Regions from separate parts of the Paraburkholderia sp. GAS38 genome, predicted to be linked through region 1. Evidence: riboswitches for the same ligand, from Rfam matches in the RefSeq annotation. Region 1 holds a riboswitch; each other region holds the start of a gene.
What was found. A riboswitch is a leader RNA that binds a small molecule or an ion and turns the genes downstream of it on or off. The one in region 1 is predicted to bind ZMP and ZTP.

Region 1 (4,757 bases):
AGATCTTGTGTAGTGTTCATATAGGTTCGCTGTAACGTCCCGAAAGGGGGCGTCCGGCTGCAAGGTCCGTCGAAGCTTTCCGTGGGGAAACCGGAAGCATCGGCAAACCGCGGGCCGAACCATGCTTTGTGTTGCTTGATCGATACGAGTTCACTGGCCCCGTAACAACGATGTTCAGGCGTTGTCCGTTGACACGTTGGGCGCAGTAAGCTTCGGCCCGCGCCGCAATGCGGCGAGAACCTGTGCTGGAATGGCGGCAGGACGCAGCGCTACCCGGTCGACACAGCCGACCCGAATGCTTCCGGTAGCAAGCAGCGTGCCGTCACGCCAGGCCTCCTGCGAGAAATCGACCGACGCGCGGCCAATTCGTTCAGGGCGGCTGACAATTTTCACGAGATCGTCAAGCCGGGCCGGCGCACGATAGTCGACTGCAGTGCTGCGTACGATGAACAATGCACCTGTCTCTTCCGCGAGGCGATCCTGCTCGACGCCGCACGCGCGGAGCCATTCGGTGCGCGCCCGCTCGAAAAACTTCAAATAGTTCGCGTAGAACACGATGCCGCCGGCGTCGGTATCTTCGTAGTACACGCGAATTGGCCAGGTGAAGCCGATTTCGGCGCCGGACTCGCTGGGGGACATATTCATGCGGCGCATTTTACCGGAACGCACACCCCGGCGTTATTTTCGGGGCGGCGCTCCGGCTCAAGGCGTTCAACCGCGATGCACCGAGAGCCCCGCGAACGACTGCGCAACCGGCATCAGTTCGATCGTGTTGACGTTGACGTGTGCCGGGCGCGTCGCGGTCCAGTAGATCGCGTCGGCGATGTCTTCGGCCGTCAGCGGCTGCACGTTCTGGTAGACGTTAGCAGCCTTCTGGTCGTCGCCGCGAAAGCGTACGTTCGAGAACTCCGTGCCGCCGCACAGGCCCGGTTCGACGTCGGTCACGCGCAGCGGCGTGCCGGCCAGATCGGCGCGCAGGTTCAGGCTGAACTGGCGCACGAATGCCTTGGTGGCGCCATACACGTTGCCGCCCGCGTAAGGCCAGTTGGCGGCCGCTGAGCCGAGGTTGAACACGTGGCCGCGCTGGCGCTCGACCATCCCCGGCAGCAGCGCGTGGGTGACCTGTACGAGTCCGGTGCAGTTGGTGTCGATCATGGTTCGCCAGTCGTCGAGGTTAGCTCGCTGCGCCGGCTCGAGGCCGAGCGCGAGGCCCGCGTTGTTGACCAGCACGTCGATGGCGGCGAACGTTTCCGGCAGCGCGGCGGGCACGGCCGCGACGGCGGCGCTGTCGCGCACGTCGAGTTCGAACGGCAGAAGGGCCTCGCCTAGTTCGTCGGCAAGCGCTTGCAAACGATCCTTGCGGCGCGCGGTGGCGACGACGCGATGGCCGCCCTTGACGAAAGTGCGGGCGATGGCGGCGCCGAATCCGGCGGACGCCCCGGTGACGAAGACGATCATTGCGGTTTCCTGGTCGGGAGGGGGGAAAGTTGCCAAGCCTACTTCCATTGCGGCGCTGCGGCAAGAATGACCCTGGTCCCAGCGGACTACCGTCAGGCGGGCGGACTGGCTGGGGACGGTCGGCGCGCGGACCGTGGCCGGATCGGGCGCACCGGAGTGGGCATGCAGGGCGCCGGCGGCTCCTGCCTGTGTGCCGTTTTCATCAGATGTTTGCGACCGGCTGGCGAGAGCCGCTGCCTCTCCGATTCCGGGCGGGACGCCGATGATGCGACGACCGGCTGTGACGCTCGTGAACGGGGTTTGCGCCGTGGCCGTGAGCCTGGCGGAGACGCGGTTGCCTATTCGGGGCGCTTCCAATACACTAACGCGCTCATCCCTGCGTGACTGGCGATAGAACCAAACAGGTTCAAGGTGGAGCGACCCACCGTGAAGCGCAGGGTGCCGTTTTGCCGTTCGCCTGGGCAGCCGTGATCCGCGCGCATTCATCTGCGCCGCCGGTGGCTGTCCTGCCTCGCGTGTGCGGCCCATCTTCATCCGCCACGTCAGGGCTGGCCCAGCCGCCAGCAGCGCCGCGTACCCACTACGCTTTCTGCACGAAATTCGGCGCGAGATCCGGTCAACCTGAACACACTCAACGGAACCCGTATGTTTGATAGAGCCCAAAGCACCATCGCCAACGTCGATCCCGAACTCTGGAAGGCGATCGAGCAGGAAAACCGCCGTCAGGAAGATCACATCGAACTGATCGCGTCGGAAAACTACACGAGCCCGGCCGTGATGGCTGCGCAAGGCTCGCAGCTCACCAACAAGTACGCCGAAGGTTATCCGGGCAAGCGCTACTACGGCGGTTGCGAGTACGTGGACATCGTCGAGCAGCTCGCGATCGACCGCGTGAAGGAACTGTTCGGCGCCGAAGCCGCAAACGTGCAACCGAACTCGGGTTCGCAGGCGAATCAGGGTGTGTTCTTCGCCATGCTCAAGCCGGGCGACACCATCATGGGCATGAGCCTCGCCCACGGCGGCCACCTGACGCACGGCTCGCCCGTGAACATGTCGGGCAAGTGGTTCAACGTCGTCAGCTACGGCCTGAACGAAGCGGAAGATATCGACTACGAAGCCGCTGAAAAGCTCGCTCAGGAACATAGGCCGAAGCTGATCGTCGCGGGCGCGTCGGCGTTCGCGCTGCGCATCGACTTCGAACGTCTGTCGAAGATCGCGAAGTCGGTGGGCGCCTATTTCATGGTGGACATGGCGCACTACGCGGGTCTCGTTGCGGCGGGCGTCTATCCGAACCCGGTGCCGCACTCCGACTTCGTGACCACGACCACCCACAAGAGCCTGCGCGGTCCGCGCGGCGGCGTGATCCTGATGAAGGCCGAGTTCGAAAAGCAGATCAACTCGGCTATCTTCCCGGGCATCCAGGGTGGTCCGCTGATGCACGTGATTGCCGGTAAGGCTGTTGCGTTCAAGGAAGCGCTGTCGCCTGAATTCAAGGAATACCAGCAAAAGGTCGTGGATAACGCTCGCGTGCTGGCGGAAACGCTTGTCAAGCGCGGTCTGCGTATCGTTTCGGGCCGCACCGAAAGCCACGTGATGCTGGTCGACCTGCGTGCGAAGCACATCACCGGCAAGGCCGCTGAAGCGGCGCTCGGCGCGGCGCACATCACGGTCAACAAGAACGCGATCCCGAACGATCCGGAAAAGCCGTTTGTCACGAGCGGCGTGCGCCTGGGCTCGCCTGCCATGACCACGCGCGGTTTCGGCGTGAAGGAAGCCGAGCAGGTAGGTAACCTGATCGCCGACGTGCTGGACAACCCGGAAGACGCCGCGACGATCGAACGCGTCCGCACGCAGGTCTCCGAGTTGACCAAGCGCTTCCCGGTCTACAAGTAAGCGACGATGCGCTGCCCCTTCTGCCGGCACGACGATACGCAGGTCGTGGACTCCCGCGTATCCGAGGACGGCGCCGCGATTCGCCGGCGCCGCCGCTGCCCGGCCTGCGACAAACGTTTCACGACGTATGAGCGGGTCGAGCTGGCGTTGCCGTCGGTCGTCAAGAAGGATGGCAGCCGCACTGAATTCGATCGCCGCAAGATTGTCGCGAGCATGCAACTGGCGCTGAGAAAGCGCCCGGTTGCTGCGGACGCGGTCGACGCGGCGGTCGCCCGCATCGAATATCAGTTGCTGGGCAGTGGCGAACGCGAAGTGCGCAGTGAGCGTCTTGGCGAACTCGTGATGAACGAGTTGCGCGAGCTCGACACGATTGCCTACGTCCGTTTTGCCTCGGTGTACCGCCGCTTCGAAGACGTGTCTGAATTCGAAGACGTCATTGAAGAATTTCGCCGTGCGGCCACGCCGCCCAAGCCGCCCCGTAAGCGCTGATTGTTCTCGTAATAGCATCGGTATTCCCTTTCTGTATGCGTCACGCCGACATTGTTGCCGGTGACGCCGCACGCTCGCTACCTGGCCGTTCGGCCGATTGTCGACACGCTCCTGCCTGAGTAAATTGGTTGCATTCTTTCGAAGCTAAGGAATGCAGATGAAGCAGGATGCCGAATTGCCGCGTGTGCGTCGCCGCGGTTTCACGTTGATCGAAACGCTAGTGGTGGTCGCCGTTCTGGCTGTCACTGCGGTGATGGCGACGCCGTCGCTGGTTGCCTGGCGCATGCGCGATCAGGTCGATGCACGAGCCCGGGCGCTGCTGTCGACGCTGTCCTACGCCCGCAGCGAGGCGGTTCGGCGCGGCGTGCGCGTGACGGTGTGCCGCGTCGATGCGGCGCGCCACTGTCTGGCCTCGGGGCAAGCGTGCCGCGTGGGAGTCGCGGACTGGTCGTGCGGCTGGGCGGTGATGGTCGAGCGCGGTGGAATGTCCACGGTATTGCGCGCGCAAACCGAACTCGCGGCAGTGAGTATTGCCGGGACGCAGACCAACCTTACCTTCACACCGCCCGCGGGGCAGTTGATCGGCAGCTTTCGCAGCTTCGACATCGCACCGCATGTGCCTTCGCAGGTCACGCGCGGCGAGCCTTGGCGGCGCTGCATCCGCATCGCTGCGGGCGGACGGCCGCGCATTGCGGACGGTGCTTGTGGAGCGACGTCATGAAAACCATCCGAGTCGAACAGTCATGCGGCGCATCGCTGATCGAGGTCATGCTCGCAGTCGCGCTGACCGCAGTCACGGCCCTCGGTCTGATTGCTTCGCAGTTGTGGATCGCGCGCGAGGCGCGTGCCGCAGCGTCGCGCGAACATGCAGCTCTCGTGGCTGATGCCGTAGCCGAGGCCTCACGCGCGCCGACCGG
Region 2 (4,757 bases), on a different contig from region 1:
GCCGAGCCGTTTCGCACGCTCGATGCCGTGCTCCATCGCCTCATAGGCGACCACCTGGCCGAAGCCTTTGCCGCCGTCGATGCTCAGCACGGCGCCCGCATCGCGCGCCACCTGCGCATGCAGGTTGAGCTTGAGTTCGTTATCGCGCAGCGAGGCCACATAGCGCGGAATCATCCCGACGCCATGCGAATCGTGCCCGGTGAGATTTGCGGCCACCAGATGATCGGCGACCAGTTCGGCCTCGCGCGGCGCACTGCCGGCTTGCTCCCAGATGGCCCGCACATAGTCGTGCAGCGTTGCGGATGGAATGCTGAGCGGCGACGGATAGGCAGCGCGAGGTTCGTTCATTCGCAGTATCGGTGAGCAAGCAGGTTGAGGTTCGGCACCGCCTTCCGTTCAAGGCGCCGCGGCGATCACGTCGGCAACCGCCGCCGTCAGCTTCTTGCCATACGGCACGTGCAGGAACTCGTTCGGGCCGTGCGCGTTCGACTTCGGTCCAAGCACGCCGCACACCATGAACTGCGAATGCGGGAAACCCTCCTTGAGCACATTCATCAGCGGGATCGTGCCGCCCTGCCCCATGTACGCACAGTCCGCGCCGTAATGCTGACGCGATGCGTCGTTGAGAGCCGTTGCGAGCCACGGCGCCAGCTCCGGCGCACTCCAGCCGGTGGCCGCGCCGGCGTCCGGCTTGAAGGTGACCTTGGCGTTGTACGGCGGATCGAACTCGAGCAACGCTTTCAGCTCCGCAACCGCCTTGACTGCATCGAGAAGCGGCGGCAGGCGCAACGACAGCTTGAACGCGGTACGCGGACGCAGCACATTGCCGGCATCGGCGATAGCCGGCAAACCGGCCGCGCCCGTCACCGATAGCGACGGACGCCACGTCGAGTTGAGCAGCGCCTCTTTCGGATCGGTGGTGGTGGGCAGCACCTGACGGCCGTCCTGGCCGCATGCCCAGGGGATTTTCTTCCAGACGTCGTCACCCAGAATATGGGCGGTCGCCTCTGCTTCGCGCAGACGGTCGGCCGGGATCGGAGCATGGAAACCCTTTGGCAGCAGATTACCGTTCGACGCGTCTTCAAGACGGTCGAACAGTTGCCGCATGATGCGGAAGCTCGACGGCGTGATGCCGCCATAGCCGCCCGAGTGAATGCCTTCGTCGAGCACATGCACTTCGAGGTCGCCCGACACCAGACCGCGCAGCGAGGTGGTCAGCCACAACTGGTCGTAATTGCCCGCGCCCGAGTCGAGGCACACCACCAACCCCACTTTGCCGAGCCGCTCGCGTAGCGCGTCGACATACGGCAGCAGATCGTAGCTGCCCGACTCCTCGCAGGTTTCGATCAGGCCGACACAGCGCGGCCGTTCCACGCCTTGTGCGTCGAGCGCGGCGAGGGCCGTGAGGCTCGCGTAGATGGCGTAGCCGTCATCCGCGCCGCCGCGGCCGTACAGCTTGCCGTCTTCGAGTTTGGGGGTCCACGGGCCGAGGTCGTTGCGCCAGCCGTCGAATTCAGGCTGCTTGTCGAGGTGGCCGTACAGCACGATGGTCTCGGTACTGCCCGAGCGCGTAGCCGGTGTCTCGAAGAAGATGACCGGCGTGCGGCCCGGCAGGCGAATTACTTCCAGCTTCAGGCCTTTGACCGGCTGTTGCTCCGCCCACTGCGCGGCGTCCGTCACCACGCGGTCGATAAAGCCGTGCCTGGCCCAGTCCGCGTCGAAGCCCGGGCTTTTGGCCGGCACGGCAATATAGTCCGTCAGCGCCGGCACGATCTCGTCGTTCCACTTGCGCTCGACAAACTCGCGTAGCGTGTCGTGGTTGATCTGCCTGGCTTGCTGGGTGGTGTCGTCGGAAATCATGTTGGCTGTCCGGTCGGTCGGTCAAAACGCACATGATAGACCTCAACAGTGCCGGCCTGAAGTCCCCCATTCGGCCAAGCCGTCGCGCGGCGCTGCAGCATGGCGCTGCCGAGGCCATGCGTGGCGTCCACCCTGTTGGGATTCGCAATAAAGCCTATCCAAAGCACATCCATTACTGCGCAAATTGCTCATTCGAGCGACAATTGAAAGAATCCGCTTACGCCTGGAGGAACCGCGATGGGCGCCAGCACGGTCGTTCAAGCCGTAGCCGCAGTCATTGCATTGGGGTTGTACTTCCTGCCGGCCATTCTCGCCGACCGGCGCAAACGTCATGATCTGCTGACGCTCGCCCTGTTCAACGCATGCCTCGGCTGGACCGGCTTCGGCTGGCTCGCGGCGCTCTATTGGGCGCTGCAGCCCAACCCACCGAAGGACGTCGCGAGCGAGGTGGAGCAAACGCGCCGCGTGGTCCGCATGCGCAGCTTTTCCGTGATGCTGATCCAGCGCGTGCAGAACCGCGCGAACCGCAACAAGAGCGACCGGTAAGCGCGGCTGGCGCGTCAAGCGCGCGGCACGCGCAGGCGTCGCCCATGAGCGCTTCGATTTGCCCGCTTCGCGCCGGGCGTGGAATAATCGTCCGGTCCGCGCAACTGGCGCTTGAAGATGGATCACCATCGGGAAACGCGGACCGCGACATCAATCTCGCGAACCGCCGCGCGCCTGGGTATTGCTGCCTCAGTTGTCTTAGCCACATCGGCCGCATCAATCTCCAAGGAGCCCCGCCATGCCTGAACTCGCCAAGCTGCTCACCTTCGGTCTCGTCTCGCTCGGAATGGCGCTGACGCCCGGCCCGAACATGCTCTACCTCGTCTCGCGCTCGATCTGCCAGGGCCGCACCGCGGGCCTGATTTCGCTCGGCGGCGTGGCGCTCGGCTTCGTCTTCTATATGTTGAGCGCCGCGCTCGGCATCACCGCCCTGCTGCTCGCCGTGCCGTTCGCATACGACGCGCTGCGCTTCGGCGGCGCGCTCTATATGCTGTGGCTCGCGTGGCAAGCCGTCAAACCGGGCGGCCGCTCGCCGTTTCAGGTGCGCGACCTGCCGGCCGATAGCCCGCGCAAACTGTTTGCCATGGGTTTCGTCACGAACCTGCTGAACCCGAAAATTGCGGTGCTGTATCTGTCGCTGCTGCCGCAGTTCATCGATCCGCAACACGGTCATGTGCTGGAGCAGTCGCTGGTGCTGGGGACGCTGCAGATTGCGCTCAGCCTGACCGTCAACTCGATGGTCGCGCTCATGGCCGGTTCGATTGCGGTGTTTCTCGCCAGGCGGCCCGCGTGGATCCTCGTGCAGCGCTGGCTGATGGGCACCGTGCTCGCCGGCCTCGCCGTGCGCATGGCCACCGAAGCGCGGCGGTAAGCATGGGCACGCTGCACACGCGCCCACTGCTGGCCGGCGACCTCGACCTGATTTGCCGCCACCGCTATGAGATGTTCCGTGAGGCCGGCCGCGAGCCGGCCGTCCTCGACCAGATGACGCCGGCCTTTCGGAGCTGGCTGCAGCCGCGCCTCGCCGACGGTTCGTATTTCGGCTTTATCACGCTCGACGGCGACACGCCGGTGGCCGGCATCGGCCTGATGGCAATCGACTGGCCGCCGCATCCGCTGCACCCGGAACAGGACCGGCGTGGCTACGTGCTGAACGTGTATGTGGAGCCGAGCCACCGGCAGCGCGGCATAGCACGCGCGCTGATGGACCGGGCGGAGGTGGCGTTTAGCGAGCGGGGTTTGCCGTATGCGATCCTGCACGCCACGGAGAAGGGGCGGCCGCTTTACGCGGGACTCGGCTGGGCACCGACCACCGAAATGGCCAAAGCCGTAGACGCGCCCCCGGCGGCGTGAGACCTCAAGCGGGTGAGCCGCACGAGCACAAGCACGAGCGGCTGAATGAGCGGCGCATGTCAGCCGGGACGGGCAACGCGCGCGAAACGGCCCACGTGGACTGAGCCTGGCGGGATGGAGCGCGGTTCGAGCCGGACGTGCTCCTGCTCGAACATCTCCTGGCGCAGTTCGCCATGCTCGTCGAACCATTGGCAAACCACCCAGTCACCCGCCGTCAACGCAACGGGCCCAAAGTAGGTGACCGTCATGCGCGGGCCGCCCGACTTGAGCGTAACCACATCGCCGACATTCAGCGGCGCGATTGGTGTATCGAATGTATCGAGGGTGGCGGTCAGCATATCAATCCCCGGGACTAAAGCGTTGAAGTGGCCTTGGCGTGTTTTAACCCATTGTCTCAGACAGGTGGCTGGCAAAAGATTTTAAAGTTTGCCAAGATTAACAATCGAATTTACCGTCTGCAAGCGATTTTTATTGATACCGTTTTCATGCAGACGGGAATCGGAATTCGGTCATCGGCTCACTGGGTGAAACAATGCTCATACGGCGAAACCCCTATCCTTCATGGGGTTTCAGGCCCGCTCCCAGACGCCTGACGCGGGAACAATTTACGCGACGGCTAATATCCCAGCGTAAAAGATGCCGGAGGATAATTTGTCAGACATTGAAATCCATTTGAATCTTTGAATGGTTTTTATCTGATCAATTATTGCCAAAACCATCCATAAACAGCCCAATCACCCATGAATTTCCAGTACTGCGGGAGCGCTGCATTAATGCGGTGCAGTGCAATACCGGGAATGGTGCGGGGTTATCACGATTTAGCTGGCATGCCGCACCGCGAGTTGCTGATGCCGCACCAACAGGATGCTTGGTCCGATGCATGTCAGCATCAATAGCGCATTAATAGCGAGGCTGTACTGGAAGGCATGGGCATAGGCGTGGGGCGCAGGTCGCCACCCGGCCGGGCGCAGCGAAGGCCGCCGGCGTGGATTTGGCGC
Region 3 (4,757 bases), on a different contig from region 1:
ACTTCGCGGACAAGATCTTGCACCGGTTCGGCATACGCGACCATTTTCGCTTTATTAGCGGTGGCGATATCGGCGTGACGAAGCAACAGCAAATCGCGCGTTTGCTAAGCGACGGTGCTGTCGATCCGCAGGCGAGGATGATCGGCGATCGCTCTGTGGATCTGCTGGCCGCTCATGCGAATGGCATCGGTTCAGTCGGCGTGCTATGGGGATACGGTTCGCGCAAGGAATTGGCGGATCAGTCGCCACTGCGTCTACTCGAGAGCGTCGATGAGATACCCGGTCTCGTTGACCTTCCCTAGCGTAAGCGTTAGCGCACACCCGCTGCCGCGTTGTTGCGCAGAGGGGCGCGGCTAGGCGTGAGCGTGAGCGTGAGCTTGAGCCGCGCCTCGGTAGAGCATCGCTTCAACTCCGCTCCTGGATCCCAGTCCCGGCCAGCGGACTCAAGCGTTGTCCGCCCACACCATCCTCAACCTGCCAACCCGCTGCCTTCAACGTCTCACGCAGCCGGTCTGACTCGGCCCAGTCCTTAGCAGCGCGAGCCCTCTCACGCTGTTGAGCCAGCACGGCCACATCCGCCGGAATCTCGAACGCCTCTGCATGCCAATCGGCGAGCCGCAATCCAAGCACCGGTTCGAAGGCTTCGACCGTCGCCCGACGCGTCTCCACCGGCAGATCGCTTCTCACCACCTCCCACACGACCGCCAGCGCACGCGGCAAATTCAGATCCTGATTGACCTCGGCATTGAAGCGCGCAACGAATCCCGCGTCCACCGTACCGCCCGCAGGCCAGCTCGCATACGCTTTGCGCAGTCTGTCCAATGCAGCTTGCGCGGCATCGAGCGCCTCATGATTGAAACGCAGCTTGCTCCGGTAATGCGCGCTCAAGCAAAGATAGCGGTACGCCAGCGGATCGATCCCACGCTCGGTCAAACTCTGCAGGCGCAGAAAGTCGCCATCCGACTTGGACATCTTGGCGGCATCGAGCGTCAGAAAATGACCGTGCATCCAGAAGTTGGCAAGCCGCGTGCCGTGGCAAGCCTGCGTCTGTGCGATCTCGTTGCTGTGATGCACGGCGATGTGGTCCTCGCCGCCGCAGTGGATGTCGAACCACGGACTCAGGTATTTGGCCGACATCGCCGAGCACTCGATATGCCAGCCCGGAAAACCGCGTCCCCATGGGCTGTCCCATTCCATTTGCCGCGTCGAGTCGGGCGGGCTGAATTTCCACAGCGCAAAGTCGGTCGCGCGCCGCTTCTCGCCGACGGCCACCCGCTTGCCGGCCTGCAAGCCCGCATGATCGAGGCGCGCCAGATAACCGTAGTCGTCCTGGCGACTGGTGTCGAAGTACACGCCGTCGTTGGTCTGATATGTGTAGCCGTTGCGTTCCAGCTCGGCGATGAAGGTGATCTGCTCCGCAATATGGTCCGTCGCGCGGCACCACACGGTGGGTTCCAGCAGGTTGAGTGCTTGCCAGTCGCTCATGAATGCGCGGGTATAGCGTTCGGCAATCTCCCAGGCCGATGCGCCCGTGCGTCGGCTGCCCTTCTCCATCTTGTCTTCGCCTTCATCGGCATCGGAGACGAGATGACCGACATCGGTGATGTTCACGACATGCCGCACCTCGTAGCCGTTTAGCGCGAGCGCACGCCGCAGCACGTCTTCGAACACGTAGGTGCGCAGATTGCCGATATGCGCATGGTCGTACACCGTCGGTCCGCAGCAGTACAGACCCACGTGGCTGGGTTGCAAAGCAGTGAACGGGCGCAGCGCGCGCGACCAGGTGTCGTACAAGGCGAGAGACATCGGCATTTCCGTGGGTTGAGTGTTGGGGGTTAGGGATGCCCAAAAAACAAAAAGGCCACCGGTTTTTCAACAGGTGGCCATCGGGACTTGCTCGGACGTGACGTAACGCGACGCGCTAGACGCAAGCTCCCGCTGGCAGGCTTTGACAGCATGCAGGCATGAAGCAGACGAGTGAGCGGGTAGCGAAGGTCATGGGACGATGCTAACGCGCGTTAATTTTTTGGTCAATCGGTTTGGCCGGTGGGGTGGGCAACCTGCTCGGCGGCATCGACGGTCTGCGCGATAAGCGTCGCAATCGTCATCGGTCCGACGCCGCCGGGCACGGGCGTCACCGCCGCGCAACGGCTTGCCAGTCCGTCGAGATCAATATCGCCGACGCCGCCTGGATGGTAGCCGGCGTCGATCACGACCGCGCCATCTCTGATCCAGTGGTTCGGAATGAACTTCGGCTTGCCCACTGCGCCCACGACAATTTCCGCGCGCCGCACCTCCGCTTCGAGATTCACGGTCTTCGAATGACACAAGGTGACGGTCGCGTTTGCATTCGACAGCATCAGCGCCATCGGCTTGCCCAGAATGGCGCTGCGCCCGACCACCACCGCACGTTTGCCGGCAAGCTCGATCCCATAGTGAGCCAGTAGCCGCATGATGCCGGTGGGCGTGGCGGGGCCGAACGCCGGCTCGCCGAGCGCCATCCGGCCAAAGCCGTGACTCGTCACGCCGTCCACATCCTTGAGGGTCGAGATGTGATCGAAGCAGCGGCGCTCGTCGACCTGAGCCGGCACCGGGTGTTGCAACAAGATCCCATGAACGTCTGGGTCGGCGTTGAGCCGGCCGATCTCGGCGAGGACTTCGTCCGTGGTGCTGCCGGCAGGCAAAGCGACGAGGCGCGAGTCCATGCCGACGCGCCGGCACGCGTTGCCCTTCATCCGCACATAAGTGGCCGAAGCGGGATCGTCGCCGACCAGAATGGTGGCCAGGATCGGCGTGCGTGCGCCGTTGATTGCCTTGAGCGCGGCGACGCGTGCGGACAGGTCGTGTTCGCCCTGGGCTGCAACCGCTTTGCCGTCCAGGATCAGGCATGTCAGAGGGTGGTTCATCGCTCAGCTCCCGGCCGTTGCGGTGTCAAAGCCGCTACGTTGCAGTAGATCAAAACGAAGGTGGGCAAGTACGAGTCCCTGCGGAGGAGGGAATGCCCGCGACAGAGGTACAGCAGAGGGGAATGTAAAAGCTGGCGGAACGGTCAGAGTAGCAATCAGGGCAGTCATTGGAAGTCTCCATAGAGAACGATCAAGATGCCCAGGCGAACGGCGGTGCGGCCTCTACGCTTCCCGATGGTGATCCATCTTTTCTCGCCAGTCGCGCAGGCCCATATGATAACTCACGCCCACGTCTCCACCACCTCAAAGGTCTCGCAGACAAGCGGCATGGTTTCGTCGATCGTGCGGCCAATCTGCGCGCACTCGCGCAAGAAGAAATCCCAGTGCGCCTTGCGCCAATACGCAAGCGAGCGATCGCCCTCGCCTTCACTGGCGGCGAATTCGGCGGACACTTCGTTGAACGGCACGATCTCGACACGCGTGATGCGGTGAATCATCACCGGACGATCGGCATAATCGAGCACGATCCCGATGTCGCCCACCGCGGGAATGTCCTCGCCCTCAAACTCCCACGACCACAGCATGCTGCAGGTGCCGCGCTTGGTCCCCTCGCGGATCAGCGCGATGAGTTCGGCCGAGAGCGCCTCGGAATCGCCGAATCCGACGATTCGGAGTCGGCCCTCCGGAACCTGGATGCCTCGTTGCGACAGCGTTTCGACAAGACTCTCGGGCGTTGGATTCATCTGGATGCTTTGGCAAGCGGGTAACGGAACGTTCGCAGCTTACCTCAAGGCGCGGCGTCCCATCGCACACTCACCGCGCGCTCATCCATCGCTACTGTCCGGTATACCCCACCGGCGCGGTCACATTGCTCTTCATCACCGTCGCATTGGAGGACACCACGTAAATCGGCGATTCCGTCAGCGTCAGGTTCACCACGCCGTTGCTATACGCCACCGAGGACGGATTGCCCATCATGTCGATCACCGTCACATGGCCGCTCGTCCCCGCCGAGTCCACGCTCAGCGCATACGTCGTACTGTAGGTCGAGCTATAGGTGCCCGCCGAGGTCGGCCAGTCCGCATTGTTGTGCGTCCACAGCGCGGTGATCACAGAGCCGCCGTTAAGCTGCTGGAAGGCATAGCCGTAGACCATCGACGGCAAGCCGTTGAGATGCCCGAGTGTCTGCGTGCCGTCGATCACGCGAGTCAGCGCCGCCATCGCCATCGCCTCGGGTTTCGGGCTCAGATTGGTGGCGCCGTATTGACCCTGCGCGTCCACGATGTCGAAGAACGTGCCGTCGCCGACCTCCGCGGGAAAGTCCGAGCCATAGAAGAAGTAGGTCACCTGCGCCCCCTCACCGAGGATGATGAGATGCGCACGTATCGCGACCGCCGCTTGCCCGTACAGTTCGTTGGCGGGCGGATAGCTTGAACCGTACGCCGCGCCCGCGTCGTAGCTGATGCCCAGCTCCGTGGACCACAAGCGCATGTTCGGCTTGAACGTCTGCATTTCGGCGCGTAGCGAGCGCATCTGCTGATCCAGTGCATTTGCGACGTTCGCGGGGTTCGGGTCCGTGTCGTACTGTTCGGGCGGATGCGCCGGATACGTCCCGGCGTTGTAGTAGCCATGCGTGGTCACACCGTCGATGTAACTCCCCAGCCCGAGCGGAACGTAGGTCTGCAGATAACCTTGCGTGCACTGCGTCACGCAATTCCCAGGGAAGGGGTTGGTGGTGCCCATCACCACCGCATTGGCGTCGGTGGAGTGCAGGCCCTTGTAAACCGCCGCATACATGGCCACGAAGTTGGCGGTGGAATCGGCCCATTGCGGTTCCCACGTCACCTGGTA

Region 2: it holds a riboswitch for ZMP and ZTP, as region 1 does, so the genes downstream of both, P3T42_RS11555 (LysE family translocator) here and glyA (serine hydroxymethyltransferase) in region 1, are expected to answer to the same signal.
Region 3: it holds a riboswitch for ZMP and ZTP, as region 1 does, so the genes downstream of both, P3T42_RS27505 (tetrahydrofolate dehydrogenase/cyclohydrolase catalytic domain-containing protein) here and glyA (serine hydroxymethyltransferase) in region 1, are expected to answer to the same signal.

What each region holds. Positions count from the first base shown of each region.
Region 1 covers NZ_JBNDJO010000005.1:276,607-281,363, reverse strand. The annotation lists gene tolQ (protein TolQ) at 1-20, opposite strand, end outside; gene ybgC (tol-pal system-associated acyl-CoA thioesterase) at 175-654, opposite strand; gene ydfG (bifunctional NADP-dependent 3-hydroxy acid dehydrogenase/3-hydroxypropionate dehydrogenase YdfG) at 712-1,458, opposite strand; ZMP/ZTP riboswitch at 1,829-1,928, shown strand; gene glyA (serine hydroxymethyltransferase) at 2,104-3,351, shown strand; gene nrdR (transcriptional regulator NrdR) at 3,358-3,840, shown strand; gene P3T42_RS14620 (GspH/FimT family pseudopilin) at 3,992-4,561, shown strand; gene P3T42_RS14615 (type IV pilus modification PilV family protein) at 4,558-4,757, shown strand, end outside.
Region 2 covers NZ_JBNDJO010000004.1:260,150-264,906, forward strand. The annotation lists gene P3T42_RS11540 (malate/lactate/ureidoglycolate dehydrogenase) at 1-348, opposite strand, end outside; gene P3T42_RS11545 (M20 family metallopeptidase) at 397-1,860, opposite strand; gene P3T42_RS11550 (superinfection immunity protein) at 2,098-2,406, shown strand; ZMP/ZTP riboswitch at 2,497-2,593, shown strand; gene P3T42_RS11555 (LysE family translocator) at 2,645-3,277, shown strand; gene P3T42_RS11560 (GNAT family N-acetyltransferase) at 3,280-3,759, shown strand; gene P3T42_RS11565 (YodC family protein) at 3,819-4,097, opposite strand.
Region 3 covers NZ_JBNDJO010000013.1:228,759-233,515, forward strand. The annotation lists gene P3T42_RS27495 (HAD hydrolase-like protein) at 1-302, shown strand, start outside; gene cysS (cysteine--tRNA ligase) at 406-1,806, opposite strand; gene P3T42_RS27505 (tetrahydrofolate dehydrogenase/cyclohydrolase catalytic domain-containing protein) at 2,031-2,906, opposite strand; ZMP/ZTP riboswitch at 3,097-3,179, opposite strand; gene P3T42_RS27510 (ASCH domain-containing protein) at 3,188-3,649, opposite strand; gene P3T42_RS27515 (hypothetical protein) at 3,741-4,757, opposite strand, start outside.